DNA from 2 places in the Ideonella sp. FW305-24 genome. Region 1 is predicted to be linked to the other one. Evidence: riboswitches for the same ligand, from Rfam matches in the RefSeq annotation. Region 1 holds a riboswitch; the other holds the start of a gene.
What was found. A riboswitch is a leader RNA that binds a small molecule or an ion and turns the genes downstream of it on or off. The one in region 1 is predicted to bind cobalamin.
Positions count from the first base shown of each region.

Region 2: it holds a riboswitch for cobalamin, as region 1 does, so the genes downstream of both, AC3WR5_RS14365 (TonB-dependent receptor domain-containing protein) here and cobM (precorrin-4 C(11)-methyltransferase) in region 1, are expected to answer to the same signal.

Region 1 covers NZ_JBYTAI010000008.1:171,274-180,351, forward strand. Annotated here, with positions in the region: gene AC3WR5_RS21550 (TorF family putative porin) at 1-781, shown strand, start outside; gene AC3WR5_RS21555 (xylulokinase) at 800-2,428, shown strand; gene AC3WR5_RS21560 (class II aldolase/adducin family protein) at 2,425-3,087, shown strand; gene AC3WR5_RS21565 (aspartate aminotransferase family protein) at 3,084-4,577, shown strand; gene AC3WR5_RS21570 (hypothetical protein) at 4,558-5,220, shown strand; gene AC3WR5_RS21575 (MFS transporter) at 5,250-6,407, shown strand; cobalamin riboswitch at 6,413-6,691, shown strand; gene cobM (precorrin-4 C(11)-methyltransferase) at 6,833-7,681, shown strand; gene AC3WR5_RS21585 (sirohydrochlorin chelatase) at 7,678-8,685, shown strand; gene AC3WR5_RS21590 (precorrin-8X methylmutase) at 8,678-9,078, shown strand, end outside.
Region 2 covers NZ_JBYTAI010000004.1:533,096-542,173, reverse strand. Annotated here, with positions in the region: gene AC3WR5_RS14395 (cobyrinic acid a,c-diamide synthase CobB) at 1-1,089, opposite strand, end outside; gene cobT (nicotinate-nucleotide--dimethylbenzimidazole phosphoribosyltransferase) at 1,086-2,129, opposite strand; gene cobO (cob(I)yrinic acid a,c-diamide adenosyltransferase) at 2,152-2,772, opposite strand; gene AC3WR5_RS14380 (ABC transporter ATP-binding protein) at 2,788-3,564, opposite strand; gene AC3WR5_RS14375 (FecCD family ABC transporter permease) at 3,588-4,658, opposite strand; gene AC3WR5_RS14370 (energy transducer TonB) at 4,686-5,399, opposite strand; gene AC3WR5_RS14365 (TonB-dependent receptor domain-containing protein) at 5,430-7,316, opposite strand; cobalamin riboswitch at 7,430-7,679, opposite strand; gene AC3WR5_RS14360 (2-dehydropantoate 2-reductase) at 7,687-8,688, opposite strand; gene AC3WR5_RS14355 (VOC family protein) at 8,821-9,078, shown strand, end outside.

The sequences.
Region 1 (9,078 bases):
CACCTCGCTCAAGCTCAGCTCGGACCAGCGCACCCGCGGCATTTCCGATTCGCTGAAAAAGCCCGGCCTGCGCCTGAGCGTGGAGGCGGCGCACGAGAGCGGGCTGATCGGCCTGATCGAGGTGGCGACCGTCAGCAAGAAGCAGTTCCTCGAAGGCGACGGCCTGGGCTTCACGGTGGCCGGTGGCTACCGCTTTGGCGACCCGGAGGGCTGGCACTTCGGCCTGGGCCTGGCGACCGAGTTTTTCCCTGGCGCGAAGTTCGACGCACCGCACGGTTTCGACTTCGAGACCTTCACGCCCACCGACGTGCGCAGCAGCAACTTCAACAGCAAGTTCGCGGTGCTGGAGATCAACTACGGCGAGCTCGAAGGCCGGGTGCTGAACGTCATTTCCAAGACCTATCGCGGCGCGGACACCGGCGGCGTCTGCGGCACCATGCTGGCGCTGAACCCGGACCCGACGCCAGGCCTGGCCTGCTACGCCCGCGGCGACCAGAACTCGCGCGGCAGCTGGCTGTTCGACCTGGGCTACAAGTTCAACCTGGCGCCTGCCACCACGCTGAACCTGCATGCCGGCCTGCAGAAGATCAAGCACTTCAAGGAAGCCGATTTCTCGGACTACAGCATTGGCATCACCCACAAGCAATGGGGCTTCGAGTGGAACGCCGACTGGATGACCAGCAACACCAAGGCGCGCGAGCTCTACCTGGCGGTAGACGGTTCCAAGCTGCGCGCCACCGACGACAACCGCTTCGTCGTCTCGGTGCTGCGGCGCTTCTGATCCTGGTTCGTGCAGTTCATGCCACCACTCTCCGATGCGCGCCTGATCCTCGCGGTTGACCTCGGCACCTCCGGCTGCAAGTGCGCGCTGGTCTCGCTGGACGGTGTGGTCGTCGCCTGGGCCTTTCGCCCGGTGGCGCTGCGCGTGCAGGGTGCGCTGGCCGAGCAGCAGCCGGAGGACTGGTGGGCGGCCTTGCTGGGCGCCGCGGGCGAGCTGCTGGCGGCCGATACGGCGCGGCGTGCGCGCGTGGTGGCCGTCTGCTGCTCCACGCAGACGGAGGTGACGGTCTGCGTGGACAAGGCAGGCCAGGCCATCGGCCCGGCGATGAGCTGGCTGGATTCGCGCGGCGCCGTGGCCATTGCCCGCCGTGCGCGTGGCAAGCTGCTGAACATCGAAGGCTACGGGCCGCTGAAGCTGTGGCGCTGGCTGCGGTTGACCGGCGGCGCGCCGTCGGCCACCGGCCGGGACGCCGCCGGCCACATGGCCTACATCCGCGATGAAGAGCCGCAGCGCTACGCCCGCACGCACAAGTTCCTCAATGCGCTGGACTACCTGAACCTGCGCCTGACCGGCCGCTGCTGCGCGACGCAGGACGCGATGCTCACCGCCTGGGTCACCGACAACCGCGACGTGGAAAACCTGCGCTACGACGCCGGCCTGATCCGCATGCTGCGCATCGACGCCGACAAGCTGCCGCCGCTGGTCAAGTCCACAGCCATCCTCGGCCCGCTGCTGCCCGAGGTGGCGGCGGCGCTGGGGCTGCCGGCCAGCACCGTGGTGGTGGCCGGTGCGATGGACAACTCGGCGGTGGCGGTCGGCGCCGCGGTGGGCGACCATCAAGCTCACCTCTATTTAGGTACTTCTTCATGGCTGGGTGCCCATGTGCCGAAGATGAAGACCGATGTGCGCCACAAGCTCGCGGCCGTGCCCTGCGCGGTCACCGGCCGCTACCTGGCGATGGCGCTGCAGTCGACTGCCGGCGCCAACCTCTCGTTCCTGCGCGACCGCATCCTCTACCACCCCGACGAGCTGGCCAGCGACGAGGAGCACCCCGCCGTCTACGAGCTGCTGAACAAGATCGCCGCGCGGGTGCCGCCGGGTGCGCGCGGGCTGATCTACACGCCCTGGCTGATGGGTGAGCGCACGCCGGTGGACGACCCACACCTGCGTGCCGGGCTGCTGAACCTGTCGCTGGCGCATTCGCGCGAAGACATCTTCCGTGCCTTCCTCGAAGGCGTGGCGCTGAACACGCGCTGGATGCTGGAGCCGTTTGCGCGGCTGCTGGGCCGGGACGTGGGCACCATCACGGCGGTCGGTGGCGGCGCGCAGTCGGACGTCTGGTGCCAGATCATGGCCGACGTGACCGGCCAGCCGATTCGCCAGTTGGCCAGCCCGATCCAGGCCAATGCCATTGGCGCCGCCTTCATTGCCGCGGTGGCGCTGGGCGAGCTGGGATTCGATGAGCTGGACGGCATGCGGCGCGTGCGTGCGACCTACGCGCCCAACCTCGCACTGCAGCGCCTGCATCAGGACCAGTTCGAGACCTTCAAGGAAGTGCGCACCCGGCTCGCGCCGCTGTACCGCCGGCTGAACACGCCCCAGCCCGGCGCGTTGCCGGTGCCTGCCGCGCTGGAGTCCGCCGCATGAAACACGCCGCCGAACGCCAGACCGTGGTGGACCTGTGCCTGGCGCTGTCGCACCAAGGCTTTTTCGCCGGCACCGGCGGCAACCTGGCGCTGCGCATCGACGCGCAGCACTTCGCCGTCACGCCTTCGGCCACCGACTACCACGCGATGGCTGCGGCCGACGTGGCGGTGCTGCGGCTGGCCGACCTGGCGCAGCTCGAAGGCGCGCGCGCGCCATCGGTCGAAACAGGGCTGCATGCGCGTGTGCTGCGCGCCCGGCCCGACGTGGGCTGCAGCATCCACACGCACCAGCCGGTCGCCAGCGCCTGCGCGCTGCTGGGCCAGGCGCTGGCCGTGCCGCCCGCGCTGCGCGGCTCGCTGGGCCAGCGCGTGCCGGTGGTCGGCTATGCGCCTTCGGGTACCGGCTGGCTCGCGGCCAAGCTGGGCCGCGCGCTGCGGCCCGACGTGCACGCCTACCTGATGCGCAACCACGGCATCCTGTGCTGCGGCGCCGGCATCGACCAGGCGATGCGCGCGGTCGTGGACCTGGAGACGCTGGCGCATGCCGAACTGGCGCGGCGCATTGCCGAACGCGCCGCTGCCAACCTTGCCTTGCAACCTGCGCTGACACGGGTGCTGAACGCGCTGGCCGCGCAACCGATGATCGATCCGATGCCATGAACGCGTTGACCTCCGACCCCATTGCCTTTCCCGTCGCTGCAGTGGCACCTCGCCCTGCGATCTCCGCCTGGCCCGAGGTCGGCACGCTTTACCGCCGCTTCGCCGAACTGGTGAAACAGCCGATGCGGCCGATCCGCCCGGCCGAGATGGCCCGCGTGATGCGCTACTTCGATGAGCGCTGCCAGAGCTCCAGGCGCCTGGCCGAGCGGGCGCAGGCGGTGATCCCGGGCGGCGTGCAGCACAACCTGGCCTTCAACCACCCGTTCCCGCTCGCCGTCGCCCAGGCCGAAGGCGCGCACCTGACCGATGTGGACGGCAACCGCTACATCGACTTCCTGCAGGCCGGCGGCCCCACGCTGCTGGGCAGCAAGCACCCGGCGGTGCGGCAGAAGGTCAACGAGGTGCTGGACGCCTGCGGCCCGGTCACCGGCCTGCTGCATGAATACGAGGTCAAGCTGGCCGAGCTGGTCTGCAGCGTGATGCCGGGCGTGGACATGCTGCGGCTGCTGGGCTCGGGCACCGAGGCGGTGATGGGCGCGGTGCGGCTGGCGCGGGCCTACACGCGCAAGAAATGGATCGTCAAGATCGGCGGCGCGTACCACGGCTGGAGCGACCAACTGGTCTACGGCATGCGCCTGCCTGGCACCGGCCGCATGGAGGCCGTCGGCATTCCGCATGGCGTGACCGGCCACACGCAGGAGTGCCACCCGAACGACCTGGACGCGCTGCGTCGCAAGCTGCAGCTCAATCGCCTGCGCGGCGGCACTGCCGCGGTGCTGTTGGAGCCGCTGGGCCCGGAGAGCGGCACGCGCCCGGTGCACCCCGGCTACAACGCCGAGGTCCGCAAGCTCTGCGACGAGTTCGGCGCGCTGCTGATCTTCGACGAGGTCGTCACCGGCTTTCGCCTCGGCATGGGCGGCGCGCAGGCCTATTTCGGCGTCACGCCGGACCTGACGGTGCTGGGCAAATGCCTCACCGGCGGCTACCCGATGGCCGGCGCCATCGGCGGCCGCAAGGACGTGATGATGCTGCTGGTTGGCGGCATCGGCACCACCGCGCGGCGGGCGTTTGTCGGCGGCACGCTGTCGGCCAATCCACTCTCGTGCGTGGCTGGGTACTGCGCGCTGAAGGAGGCGCAGCGCTGCGACGCGGCGGGCGTGGCCGGCCGTGCCGGCGACCGGCTGCGCAAGGGGCTGGACGAGATCATCCAGCGCCGCGCGCTGCCCTACGTGGCCTACAACATGGGCTCCATCGTGCACCTGCAGACCTCGGGTGTGCTGTTGATGGACACCGGCAACCTCTACAAGCTCTGGCGCGCCAAGGACGAGGCCAAGGCCCGCAAGCACATGATGGAGGAGATGGGCGCGGCCTACACCGCGCACGGCCTGGTCACGCTGGCTGGCAGCCGCATCTACACCAGCCTGGCCGACACCGACGAGGTCATCGATGACGCCCTCAACCGCTTCGACGATGTCTTCGGCTGCGTCTGACCTGGACGCTGCATGGTGGCCGCTGTTCGTGCGGCTGCAGGCGCGCGGCGTGATGGGCCAGGTCGGCGAAAGCGCCGCCAGCCTGTCGCTGCGCCTGCCGGGGGAAGAAGCCATGTGGTGGAACAGCGCAGGCACCCACATGCCGCGCAGTGTGGCATGGCAAGGCGTCAACGCGCCGGCCGTCTGGCCAGGCGATGCCCGCACGCACGCGGCGATCTACCGGCTGCGGCCGGACGTGGGCGCCATCGCCATCGGCGGCGGCCCGTTCGGGCTGTGCCTGCCGGACTTTGGCGGCACCATGCCCACCGTCTTCGACGAACAGGCGCGGCACCTCGGCCGCATGGGTCCGGCCGTGGACGACCCGGCCGAGCTGGGCCGGTCCCTGGCGGCCGGCGGCAACGCGCTGCTGCTGCAAGGCCGCGTCGTCTGCCTGGGCGCCACCGCGACACGGCTGGCGCTGAATGCCGAGCTGTTCGAAAAATGCGCCAAGGCCTTTGTGCTGGCTGCCGCCACCGGCGACAAGGTCAGGCCCTTGCCGTGGCTGGTGCGCACCATTGCCAACGGCCGGCTGATGAAGGACGAGCAGCGGGCCATGGCACGCTTTGCGCAAGGCCTGTTGCCCGAAGAGGCAAAAGGCTATTGATCCACTAGGGTAACGGCGGAGGAGTGAGCATGAGCCGGAACGAAGGTGAGGCCTGGTCCACGGCGCAGGTCGCGGCGGCACTGGCGGTGGGCGCCATCGCGGTGCTGATCATCGGCACCCAGCCCATCGTGCTGGGCGCGCTGCTGGAGGCCAAGGCGCTGACGCTGGAAGGCGTGGGCCTGGTGGCGATGGGCGAGATCGTCGCAGTCGGCCTGGGCGTGGTGCTGGGCGACGCGCTGCTGCCGGGTGCGCAGTTGCGGCGCATCACCATCATTGCGGCGCTGCTCACAGTGGCCCTGGACCTGCTGACGCTGCGCGCCGTGGGCGACAGCGCGCTGATCGCCGTGCGCGCCGCGGCGGGTCTCGCCGAAGGCGTGCTGGTCTGGGGCACGACCGGCGTGATCGTGCGCTGCGCCCAGCCGGCGCGCATCGGCGGCGTGTTTTTCGTGGTGCAGACGCTGGCGCAGGCCGCGCTCGGGCTGGTGCTGGCCAAGGCGGTGGTGCCGCCGTGGGGCTGGCAAGGTGCGTTTGTCGCGCTGGCACTGCTGTCGGCGCTGGTGTGCGTGCTGGCCTGGCTGCAGCCGGCCAAGCTTGCGCCGCTGGCCCCGGCGGCTGCCTCGGGCTTTCGCTGGTCACTGGCCACTGCGCTGCCGCTGGCGGTGGTCTTCCTGCAGTTGGCCACGCTGGGCGCGTTCTGGGCCTATCTGGACCCGCTGGCGCAGGCCGCAGGATTCGATGCCGAAGCCGCGCAGACCTTGATTGCCGGCGTGCTGGTGATGCAGGTGATGGGCGGCAGCGTGGGCTCGCTGGCAGTGCGCCGCTGGCCGGTGTTGCCGCTGCTGGCGCTGGCCTCGGCGCTGCTGGCCGCCGCCACGCTCACGGTGCACAGCCTGCCACCGGGCCGGCCGCAGGCCTTTGCGCTGGCCTGCGCGGTGTTTGGCTTCGTCTGGCTGTTCATGCTGCCCTTCCACATCGGCCTGGCCTTCCGGGCCGATGCCAGTGGACGCCTGGCCGGCCTGGTGCCCGCGGCGCAGTTGCTGGGCAGTGCGTTTGGCCCGCTGGTGGCGTCCTTCACGGTGCAGGGCGAAGATGCCAGCCCGGTGCCGCTGGCCAGCGCCGGCTTTGCCGTGCTGGCCGCGCTGCTGTTGCTCGGCACCCGGCGCGCAGTGGCCGTGGCGCCGGCCTAGCCGTTACACTGCCACCAGCTTCAGGTGTCTTGCCAGGCCTTCGGGTTGGGCAGGATGAAACGGGAAGCCGGTGCGCAAGAACCCCCAGGGGTCTTCCAATTCCGGCGCTGCCCCCGCAACGGTAAGCGAGTTTCTGGCAGCCGATCGGCGACGGGCCTGGCCCGTCGTTTGACCACTGCGCCCGACAATCAAGGGTGTGGGAAGGGGATCGGCGGCCAGCCGGCGTGCACCTGCATGCCCGGCGGCTCGCGAGCCCGGAGACCGGCCTGTCGCATGTGAGCAGGCCGTTGCGGTGGGCGATGGGGTGCATGCGCCACCACGTCCGGGCAACCGGGCCCTCCAGCGCGTCCATCCCCGTTTTTCGTCTTCGTTGCGTCCTGCGCTTTGCAGCGCCATGCCCGGTGGGGGCGACGGAGGAAGACGAGATGCAACTGGCACCCGAAGCGCCGGCACCCGAGAGGCCTGTGGCCGCCGCACGCCCGGGCACGGTCTGGTTCGTTGGCGCCGGCCCGGGCGACCCGGACCTGATCACGGTCAAGGGCCGCGGCCTCATAGCACGCGCTGGCGCCATCCTGTTCGCCGGCTCGCTGGTCAACGAAGCCGCCACGCGCTGGGCGCCGGCCGGCTGCGAGATCGCCGACTCCAAGGACATGACGCTGGGCCAGATGGTGGCCTGGCTGACCGAGCGCGCCGGCCGCCACGCCACCGTGCTGCGCCTGCAGACCGGCGACCCGGCGCTGTACGGCACCTTGATCGAGGTGGTGCAGCCGCTGGACGCCGCCGGCATCCCGATCGGCGTGGTGCCGGGCGTCTCGTCGGCCATGGCCTCGGCCGCCGCGGCGGTCGAGAGCTTCACGCTGCCCGAGGTCACGCAGACGACGATCTTCACGCGCGTGGAGGGCCGCACGCCCATGCCGGCCGGCGAATCGCTGGCCGAGCTGGCGGCGCACCGCTGCACGCTGTGCATCTTCCTGTCCATCACCTTGCTGCACAAGGTCGAGGCAGGCCTGCGCGAAGCCGGCTGGCCGGAAGACGCACCGGTGCTGGTGGTGCACAAGGCCAGCTGGCCGGGCGAAGAGCGCATCGTGCGCGGCACGGTGGCCACGATCAAGCAGCTCTGCCGCGAGGCCGGCATCGTCAGCCAGGCCATGGTCATCGCCAGCCCCACGCTGGGCGCGCGCGGCTGGGCCGAGCTCACCAAATCCAAGCTGTACGACGCCACGTTCACGCACCGCTTCCGGCGCGCGAGCGAAGCCACGAAGGAAACCTCATGAACGACATCGTGCCCATCGCACTGCAAACCGCCGCGCACACCCACGCCGCACTGACCGATACGGTCCTGATCATCGGGCATGGGTCAAGAGAACGCAGCGGCAACGACGAGATCGAGCTGTTCGCCGCGCAGTGGCGAGCCAGGCACCCCGAATGGCGCATCGAGGTCTGCTTCATCGAATTCGCCGAGGTGATGCTGGAAGCCGGCCTGCGCCGCGCCGCAGTCGGCAGCCGGCGCGTGCTGGTGCTGCCGCTGATCCTCAACGCGGCCGGCCACGCGAAGATGGAAATCCCCGAGCACATCGCCGAGGCGCGGGCCGAAAACCCGGGCTTGCAGTTCCTCTACGCGCCGCACCTGGGTGCCGGCGAACAAATCCTGAAAATCCTCCGCCGCCAGCTGCGCAGCGCGATGAACACGCTGGACATGCCGGACCCGACCGGCACCGGCGTGATCGTGCTGGGCCGAGGTTCGTCGGACCGCGGCGCCAATGGCGAGCTGGCCAAGATGGTGCGCTGGCTGATGGAAGAGACCGACCACGAGCTGGTGGACCTGGCCTTCACCGGCATCACCTGGCCGCGGCTGGAAAAGGTCGTGCAGCGCCAGGTGCTGCTGGGCATGCGCCAGATCGTCGTGCTGCCGTATTACCTGTTCACCGGCACGCTGGTGCAGCGCATCGGCCGGCAGATCGATCACCTGCGCCTGCAGTACCCGCAAGTGCGCTTTGCCAGCGGCCACTACTTCGGTTTCGAGCCCGAAATCTTCGGGCTGATGGACCAGCGCGTGCACGACCTGCTGGACGGCGCGCCCGAGGCGCTGATGCCTTGCGACGGCTGCAAGTTCCGCCTGTTCGCCGAGGAGCACGGCCAGGGCCACCATCACCACGACGACGGCCACGTGCCGGCGCAGGCGCATGACCATGCACTTGAGCACGGGCATGAACACCCGCACGGGCATGCGCATGACCACGCCCACGCGCACGACCACGCGGGCCACAGCCATGCCTGAGATCCCGAACGGCAACGTCGTCACCGAGCAGCTGACGGCGGCCGGCCGCGCGATCGAGCACGACTCGTTTGCGGTGATCGACGCCGAGGTCGGACCGCAGGCCTTCTACACCTCCGCCCAGTGGTCCATCGTGCGCCGCATGATCCACGCCAACGCCGACTTCGACTTCAACGGCCTGACCGACTTCCACCCCGACGCGGTGGCCGCCGGCCTGCGCGCGGTGCTGGCCGGTGGCGCGCCGATGGTGGCGGACGTGGAGATGATCTGCGTGGGCCTCTCGCGCCCGCGGCTGGCCCACTTCGGCATGGCCACGCACCAGTTCATCAGCGACGCGGACGTGATCGCCCAGGCCACCGCCGAGGGCACGACGCGCGCCGTGCAGGCGATGCGCAA
Region 2 (9,078 bases), on a different contig from region 1:
GTTGACCAGCCGCGGCTGCATCAGCGCCTCGCCGGGCAGCAGACCCCACATCGCGGCGCGCCGGCCCTGCTTGTCGGTGAGACCTTCTGCCAGCGCCAGCAGGCCGCCACATTCGGCCACCAGCGGCCGGCCGGCCTGGTGGTGGGCCAGCACGCTGTCCCGCGCGACTTGGGCAGCGGCCAGCGCGTCCAGGTGCAACTCCGGGTAGCCGCCAGGCAGGTACAGCGCCTGCGCGCCTTCTGGCACCGCCTCATTGGCCAGCGGAGAGAAAAAACTCAGTTCGGCGCCCAGTTCACGCAGCAGCGCCAGGTTGGCCGGGTACAGGAAGGCAAACGCGGCGTCCCGCGCGATGGCGATGCGCACGCCGGCCAGCGAAGCCGTCAATTCGGGCGAGCTCGGCGGCGGCGCGAAGCGAACTTCGGGCGGCAACGGCAGGCCTTGCGCCATCAGCGCGTCGGCGGCGGCGTCCAGCCGCGCGTCCAGGTCGTCCAGCTCATCGGCCGCGACCAGGCCCAGGTGACGCTCCGGCAGCGTCCAGCGCTCGTCGCGCGCCAGCCCGCCGAACCATGTGATGCCGGGCGGCAGGCTCTCGCGCAGCATCTCGGCATGGCCGGCGCTGCCCACGCGGTTGGCCAGCACGCCGGCCAGTTGCAGGCCCGCCGGCGCGCCGGGATAGGTGGCCAGGCCATGCGCCAGCGCGCCAAAGGTCTGCGCCATCGCCGAAGCATTGATCACCGCCAGCACCGGCAGGCCAAAGCGCGCTGCGAGTGCCGCGCTGCTGGCGCTGCCGTCGTACAAGCCCATCACACCTTCGACCAGCAGCACGTCGGCCTCTTGCGCTGCGCGCCAGAGCTGCGCCTGCACGTCCGCTTCGCCGCCCATCCACTGGTCCAGCTGCCAGCATGGCGAGCGGGCCGCGCGGGCCAGCACCATCGGGTCCAGGAAGTCCGGCCCGGTCTTGAAGATGCGCACGCGCAAGCCTTGCCGCTGCCAGGCCCGGGCCAGCGCTGCGGTCACCGTCGTCTTGCCCTGGCCGGAGGCCGGTGCGCTGACCAGCAGCGCGCGGCAACGGGCAGGCGACGCTGTCACTCGCCGCGCTCCGAGACTCCGGCCGAGGCAAAACTGGCCATGTCGTTGAGGATGGCCACTGATGCGCGCAGCAGCGGGAACGCCAAGGCCGCGCCGCTGCCCTCGCCCAGCCGCAGGTCCAGCGCCAGCAGCGGCTGCGCGCCCAGCGCGGCCAGCATCGCCTGGTGGCCGGCTTCGGCGGACTGGTGGGCAAAGACAGCGTATTCGGTGATGGCCGGCGCCAGCTTCGCGGCCACCAGCAGGGCGCTGCTGGCGATGAAACCGTCGATCAGCAGCACCATGCCGGCCTGCGCCGCGCCCAGCATCGCGCCGGCCATCATCGCGATCTCGAAGCCGCCGTATTCTGTCAGCACGTCGATCGGGTCGGTGAGCTGGCCGGTGCGTGCCGCAGCGCGCTCCAGCACCGCCAGCTTGCGCGCCAGGCCCGCGTCATCCAACCCGGTGCCGCGGCCTACCGCCTGCGCGAGCGGCACGCCGGCCAGCTTGTGCAGCAGCAGCGAAGCCGCGCTGGTGTTGGCAATGCCCATCTCGCCAAAGCCGACCACGCGGCAGCCGCGCGCCTTCAAGGACTCAGCATGGGCCTGGCCACGCGCCAGCGCCAGCTCGGCCTCGGCCCGGTCCATCGCGGGCTCGACCGCGCTGTTGCGCGTGCCCTGCGCGATCTTGGCATCCAACAGCGCCGGCTGGTCGCCGAAGTCATGCTTGACGCCCGCGTCCACCACCTGCACCGCCATGCCCAGCTCGCGTGCCAGCACGTTGACGGCCGCGCCGCCGGCCAGGAAGTTCAGCACCATCTGCCAGGTCACGTCCTGCGGGAAGGCGCTCACGCCCTCCTCGGCAATGCCGTGGTCGCCGGCGTAGACGACCAGATGCGGCTCGCTCAGCTTGGGCGACAAGCTCTGCTGGATGCGGCCGATCTGCAGCGCCAGCGTTTCGAGGCGACCCAGCGCGCCCAGCGGCTTGGTCTTGCCGTCGATCTTGGCGCGCAGCGCGGCGTCCAGCGAAGTGGGCACAGCGGCCAGGTTCAGGTTGAGGCTCATCGCAATGCTTTCAGTAAAGGGTTCAGAACTCAAGGCCGGGCTGGGCGCGAATGCCTTGCTTGAAGGCGTGTTTCACGACCTTCACTTCGCTGACGGTGTTCGCCAGCTCGATCAAGGCCTGCGGCGCACCGCGGCCGGTCACCACCACGTGCTGGTGGGTGGGCCGGGCGGCGATGTCGGCCAGCACCGTGGCGGTGTCCAGGTAGTCGTGCGAGAGCACGATGTTGAGCTCGTCCAGCAGCACCAGGCCGACTTCCGGGTCCCGCAACAAGCCGCGGGCGATCTCCCAGCCGGCCTCGGCACGCTCGACGTCGCGTGCCCGGTTCTGCGTCTCCCATGTGAAGCCTTCGCCTGTCACGTGGTAGGCCACCTCTTCCGGGAAGCGGCGATAGAAGCGCTCTTCGCCGGTGGGGATCGCGCCCTTGATGAACTGCACCACGCCCACCCGCATGCCGTGGCCCAGCGCACGCGCCACCATGCCAAAGCCGGAGCTGCTCTTGCCCTTGCCGGGGCCGGTCATGACCAGCAAGACGCCGGTGTCGGTGTCAGCCTTGGCAATGCGCTGGTCGACCGCGGCCTTGTGCTTTTGCATCCTGGCCTTGTGGCGGGCCTCGATGTCTTCCGGGGTTTCGTCTTGTGTCATGAGCGGGCCAGTGGTTCAGAGAGGGAGCCACCAGCGGTGGCCATCCAAGGTGTGGCAGCGCAGCGGCTGGTCGAAGGCGGCGGAGAGCGTGTCGGCCTGCATCACCTGCGCGACCGGGCCGGCCAGCGCCGGCTCGCCGCCGCCCGGCAGCAGCAGCACATGGGTGGCAACGCGCTCGGCCAGGCTGAGGTCGTGCACCGACATCAGCACTGCGCGGCCGCGCTGGCGCACTTCGTCCTGCAGCAAGGTCAGCATGCGCAGTTGCTGCGCCAGGTCCAGGTGGGCCAGGGGCTCGTCCAGCAGCGCCAGCGGTGGGTCTTGGGTGATCAAGGTGGCCAGCGCCACGCGCTGGCGCTCGCCGCCGGAAAGCGAACGCACGTCGCGCGACTCGAAACCGGCCAGGCCCACACGGGCCAGCGCGGCCCGCGCCAGCGCATGGTCCGCCTCGCCTTCCCAATGCCAGCGCGAGAGGTGCGGGTGGCGGCCTTGCAGCACCACGTCCAGCACCGGCGTGGCAAAAGCGTCGTGCAGCTGCTGCGGCATGAAACCGCGCCAGCAGGCCAGTTCGTCCAGCTTCCAGTTGGCCAAGGGCTTGCCGCCCATCTGCAGCAAACCGGCTGCAGGCAGCCTGGCACCGGCCAGCGTGTGCAGCAGCAGCGTCTTGCCCACGCCGTTGCGGCCGATCAGGCACCAGAACTCGCCAGGCCGAATGGCAAACGACAGCGCCGGCACCAGCGTGCGGCTGCCAACGCGAACGGAAAGCTCATGCGTGGCCAGCAGGCTGGTGTCCACGCTCAGGGGCAGTGGCCGCACCGTCACACCCGCCCTCCCCGCCGTGCCAGCAGCACGATGAAGGTCGGTGCGCCGATCAAGGAAGTGACCACGCCCACCGGCAGCTGCAGCGGCGCGGCCACGGTGCGCGCCAGCGTGTCGGCAGCCAGCAGGAAAGCGGCACCGGCCAAGGCGCTGGCTGGCAGCAGGAGGCGCTGGTCATTGCCAAACAGCAACCTCAATGCATGCGGCACGACCAGGCCGACAAAGCCGATGGTGCCCGCGGTGCAGACGGCCACCGCGGCGCCCAGCGAGGCTGCGAGGTAGACCATGGCCCGCACGCGGCGCACCGGCACGCCCAGCATCTGCGCCGGGCCGGGGCCGCGCAGCAGCAGGTTCAAGTCGCGCGCCCAGGGCAGCAGCGCGGCGCACATCAGCACCGGCAGCGCCAGCAGCCAGCCCGAAAGCTCGCTGCCGGACAGGTCGCCCATCATCCAGAACAGCATGCCGCGCAGCCGCTCGCCGGGCGCCAGGCTGAGGATCAGGCCCACGCCGGCCATCGCGATGGACGAGATCATCACGCCGGTCAACAGCAGGCGTGGCGTGTCGTCCTGGCTGCTGCTGGCGTCCAGCCGGCCCATGTCGTGCCGGCCAAGGAAGAACACTGCCGCGACCGCCAGCAGCGCGCCGACCAGCGCCCCGCCCTGCACCGCCCACAGCCCGCAGCCCAGCGCCAGCATGGCCAGCGCGCCCAGGGCTGCGGCGCCGGACAGGCCCAGCACATACGGGTCTGCCAGCGGGTTGCGCAGCAGCACCTGCATCAAGGCACCGGACATTGCCAGCAAAGCGCCGGTGCTCATCGCCGCCAATGCGCGTGGCAGGCGCAGCCTGTGCAGCACCTCGGCGGCAGGGCTGTCGTCGGGCCACAGCAGCAGGCGCGGCACCTGGTCGAAGCTCAGCAGGCTGCTGCCACTGGCCAGCGCCACGGCAAACACCAGCAGCAGCAGCGCGGCCAGCACCAGCGCTATGCGCCAGGCCCGGCCACGGCTCATCGGCCGCAGCGCGCGCGGTCCGTGCAACTCGGCAGGCGATGAAGTGGAAGGCGCAGAGGGCATGCAAACAAGCTGGTTGAAATGAGGAACTCAGAGCGACGCTTCGGCTTGGGCCAGCCAGCTCACGGGGCCTTGCAGCCGGAACTGCAGCGTCAGCAGCAGCCTGCCCGCCACCGGCTCGCCGGCCTGCAGCGCAGGCGCAAAGCGCCAGCGGCGCACGGCATCCCGCGCAGCCTGGTCCAGCAGCCGGGTGCCGGAGGTCTGCGCCCATCGCACTTCGCCCACCAGGCCGTCGGCCTGCACCTCGACCCACATCGCCACGCGGCCTTCCAGCCCGTCTTCCCGCGCCGCTTCCGGGTAGACCGGCAGCGGGTTGCCAGGCAGCGGCTGCGGTGCGCGGGTCAGGCGAGCTGCCGGATTGGCTGCACTGGCGGCGGATGCAGCAGCCACCAGGACTGGCACGGCGCTGGCGGCCGAGACCGCTGGCGCAGGCGCGGGTGTGGCGGTGCTGGCCAAGGCTTCTGAAATGGCGGCCGCCGGTGGCGCAGGCGGCATGCGGATGGGCACAACCGGTGGCAAGGGCCTGCTCCCAGGCTTCGCAGGCGCTGCCACCTTGGGCACGGCAGGTGACTGCGCGGCGACCTGGATCATGACCAGGGCCGGCGTGTCCACCTGCACCACCACCTCGCGCGACCGGCTGGCCATGGACCACCCCCACAGCACCAGCCCGTGCAGCACCAGCACCACCGCCACACCGCGCCATCGCGGCGCTGTGGGCACAGGCGGAGCGGTGGTGGCAAGCATGGCAGGCGGCAGGCGCAGCTCAGTGGCCGATCACAACGGTGGCGTCCAGCGCAAGGTCAGCTGGGCTTCGCGGCCGGGGCTGTTGTAGCCCTGGGCCGTCGTGTAGCGCTTGTCGGCCAGGTTGTTGACACGGCCCTCGACGCGCCATTGCGGCGTGATGGCCCAGCCGGCGAACAGGTCCACCAGGCCATACGCCCCCATGCGCGCGTCCGCGGATTCGACGTCGGCGTCATAGCGCTTGCCAACCCAGGTCAGGTCGCTGCCAACCTGGGCAGTGCCCAGTTGCTGCACCAGGTGCAGGCCACCGAAGACGCGGGCGCGGCGACGCAACTGGTCGTGGGTCTCTTCGTTCAGCGGGTCCTGCCAGGTGAAGTTCAGCTTGGTGCGCAGGTCACGGGTGAGCTGTCCACCAGCAGACAAGGCCAGGCCGCGGATGCGAGCCTTGGCAATGTTCTGCAAGTCGTAGTCGGGCGGACCTGACACGATCAGGTTGCTGATACGGTTTTCGAACAGCGTGGCTGTCAGGTCCGCACCGCCCAGCCGGGTGTCGGCACCCAGTTCGAAGCTCTTCGAATGTTCGGGTTTCAGGTCCGCTGCGCCGTAGTTGGGGTAATAGAGCTCGTTGAACGTGGGCGCGTGGAAGGCGGTGCCGTAAGAAGCGCGCACGCGGCTGGTGCCGTCCAGTGCATAGGCCCACCCAATCTGGCCGGTGCCGTGGTTACCGAACTGGCTGTTGCGGTCCTGGCGCAGGTCGATCTGCACCGAGTGCGCGCCGAAGCTGCCACGCCAACCCAGCATGCCGCTGCGGATGGTGCGCTCGGTCACGTTGTAAGGCGTGTCGCTGTCGACTTCCTGCTTCAGGAACTCCACGCCCGCGGTGGCGGTGCCACCTGCCAGCGCCACATGATTGAGCCAGCCAAACTGCTGCTGCGTGGTCTTGAAGGTGCCGGGAAAGGTGCTGTAGTCGTTCGACAGGTCGACCGAGCGGCCCACCACAACGCTGGACTGCCAACGCTCGCTCAGTTTGCCAGCCCACTGCAGGGCCATGGTCTGCGTCACCGTGGTGCTGTAGCTGTCCTGCCGGGTGTCGGCGTCTGGATCCGGACCATCGTCGTAATGGACCTTGCTGACGCTGCGCAGCAGCTTCAACGCAACCTGCTGGTCCGGCCCGAAGTGCTGGGTGATGCCGACATGGCCGCCGCGGTTCAGGTAGCCGTCCTTGTCCGGGTTGTAGCCGTAGGTGTTGTCGGCATTGGTGGCATTGATGCCATCGGTGCGCAGGAAATCGATGCCGGCAGACAGCTCGGTCTGTTCGCCGATGCGGCCGGCGTAGCCCGCCACGGCCTGCTGCAGGTTGTGGCTGCCGCCGGTCAACGAGACGGTGGCACCCGGAGAGCGCAACGCGCTCTTGGTGAAGACCTGGATCACGCCGCCAATGGCGTCAGCGCCGTAGAGGCTGGATGACGGTCCGGGCAGGACTTCCACACGCTCGATCAACGCCAGCGGAATGGACTCGAACGAAGCGGTGCCCAAGGTGGCCGATCCCAGGCGCACGCCGTCGACGATCAGGACCGTGTGGTCCGAACTGGCACCGCGCATGAAGATGCTGCTGGCCTGGCCCAGGCCGCCGTTGTGCGTGATCTCCACACCCCCCATCGTGCGCAGCAGGTCGGTCAACGAACCGGCACCGGCCTGGCGGATGTCTTCGGCGGTGATGACCGTGACCGGGCGCACCGAGTCGCGGGTGACGACCTGGCTGCGGGCTGCCGTCACGACGTAGTCGCTGGCCTCACTGGCCGGCGCGGTTTGCGCGGCAACATGCAGCGGTGCCTGCAGAAGCAGCGCGAGCGCGGCCGGAACACGCAACGCGGCGCGCAACGAGGAATGGGAAAGGCGCAAGGCAGTGCGCAGGCTCATGGGAACAACTTCCGGAAGTCGCTTTGGCATGCGCGGCGCGGCGCAAGGCAGGCCAAAGGCAACAGCACGGCCACCTGCTTCCCCGCGGGTGGCCGCTACATGGCGCGAGAACATGCTCGCGCCCCCTGTTGGCCGGTATCCGGGCTGGTGGCACCACCCGTGCGGCCTTCCCGAAGGTCTTCACCTTCAGTGGCCAGGAGCACGGGCTGAAACGCTGGCGCGGGTTGCGCGAGGCTTCGTCCACTTACCGTTGCGGGGGCAGCACAGGTTGAGCATCGCCTCGTGGAGGCTGGCCTTCCTGTTTCCCGTTTACCCCGGGCCGCAACGAAGCGCAGCCCAGGCACCAAACAGGTGTCAGTTTACACCGGGGTTACGCGGCGCCCTGCGGGCGCGGGTACAGGCCGTGCACCTGCGCGAAGACGCGGGTCAGCCCCAGCAGCGCGTCAATGCCGGGCGTCGGCTCGCCCACGCGCTGGGCGATCTCGCGCACCGCGCCGACGATGCCGTCGAGCTCGATCGTGCGGCCGGCTTCCGCGTCCTGCAGCATCGAGGTCTTGAAGGCGCCCAGGCTGGCGGTGATGCGATGGCGGTCAGCCGGGGTCTGCTCGATCCTGCAGCCGATGCGCGCGCCGACCCGCGCCGCCTCTTCCATCATGCTGGCGCAGAAGGTGCGCAGCAACGGGTCGCCGATGATCAGATCCACCGTCGCGCCGGTAATGGCCGAAACCGGGTTGGTGGTCAGGTTGCCCCACAGCTTGTACCAGAGCTCGCGCCGCAGTTCGGGGCTCTCGACCACCTCCAGCCCGCCGCTGCGCAGCAGCTCGGCGACCTGCTGCACACGCGGCGTGACCGGGCCGGCCGCCGGCTCGCCAATGATCAGCTTCTGCCCCATCTGGTGCGCCACCAGGCCGGGCTCCGGGCACGAGGTGCTGGCGTGCACCACGCAGCCAATGATGCGCGAGACGGGCAAGGCCTGGGCGATGCGGCCACCGGGGTCCACGCTGCCGAGCGGCGCTGCGCCCAGCTCGGGCACGCCGGCCGAGAACCACCAGGGAATGCCATTCATCGCCGGCAGCAGCACGGTCTGCGGCCCCAGCAGCGGGCCGATGGCGGGCGCAGCAGCGGCCATCGCCTGGCCCTTGACGGCAATGATCACCAGGTCCTGCTCACCCAGTTCGGCAGGTGTCGCGCTGGCGCGCGCCGGCGCCTGGGTCAGCGAGCCGTCGGGGTTGCGCAGGCGAAAACCGTGCTGCTGCAGCGCCGCCAGCGTGTCGCCCCGGGCCACGACGCTGAGTTGCGCCACGCCGGCCGCCGCCAGTCGTGCGCCAATGAAACCGCCAATGGCACCAGCGCCGAAGATGCAAACCCGCATGGGAAAAGTCCTCTGGGTGAGGTTCATGAAAGGAACAAGACGATAGCGCGACCGGAGGCAACGCCGAACAAGTCCTTCTAGACTTGGCCATCAAACCAAACAAGGAGCCGTCCCATGTCAGCACCCGGCGCGATGCGCTTTGGCTACACCATCCTGTACGTCAGCAAGGTCGAGGCCTCGCTGGACTTCTTCGAGCGCGCGTTTGGCATCGGCCGCCGCTTTCTGCACGAATCCGGCGGCTACGGCGAGCTTGAAACCGGGGCGACAACGCTGGCGTTTGCCGAGCACAGCATTGGCGAGGGCCACCTGCCCGGCGGCCATGTGCGGGCCGACCAGTCCGAACAGCCGCTGGGCATGGAGGTGGCGCTGGTCTGCGACGACGTGGCCGAG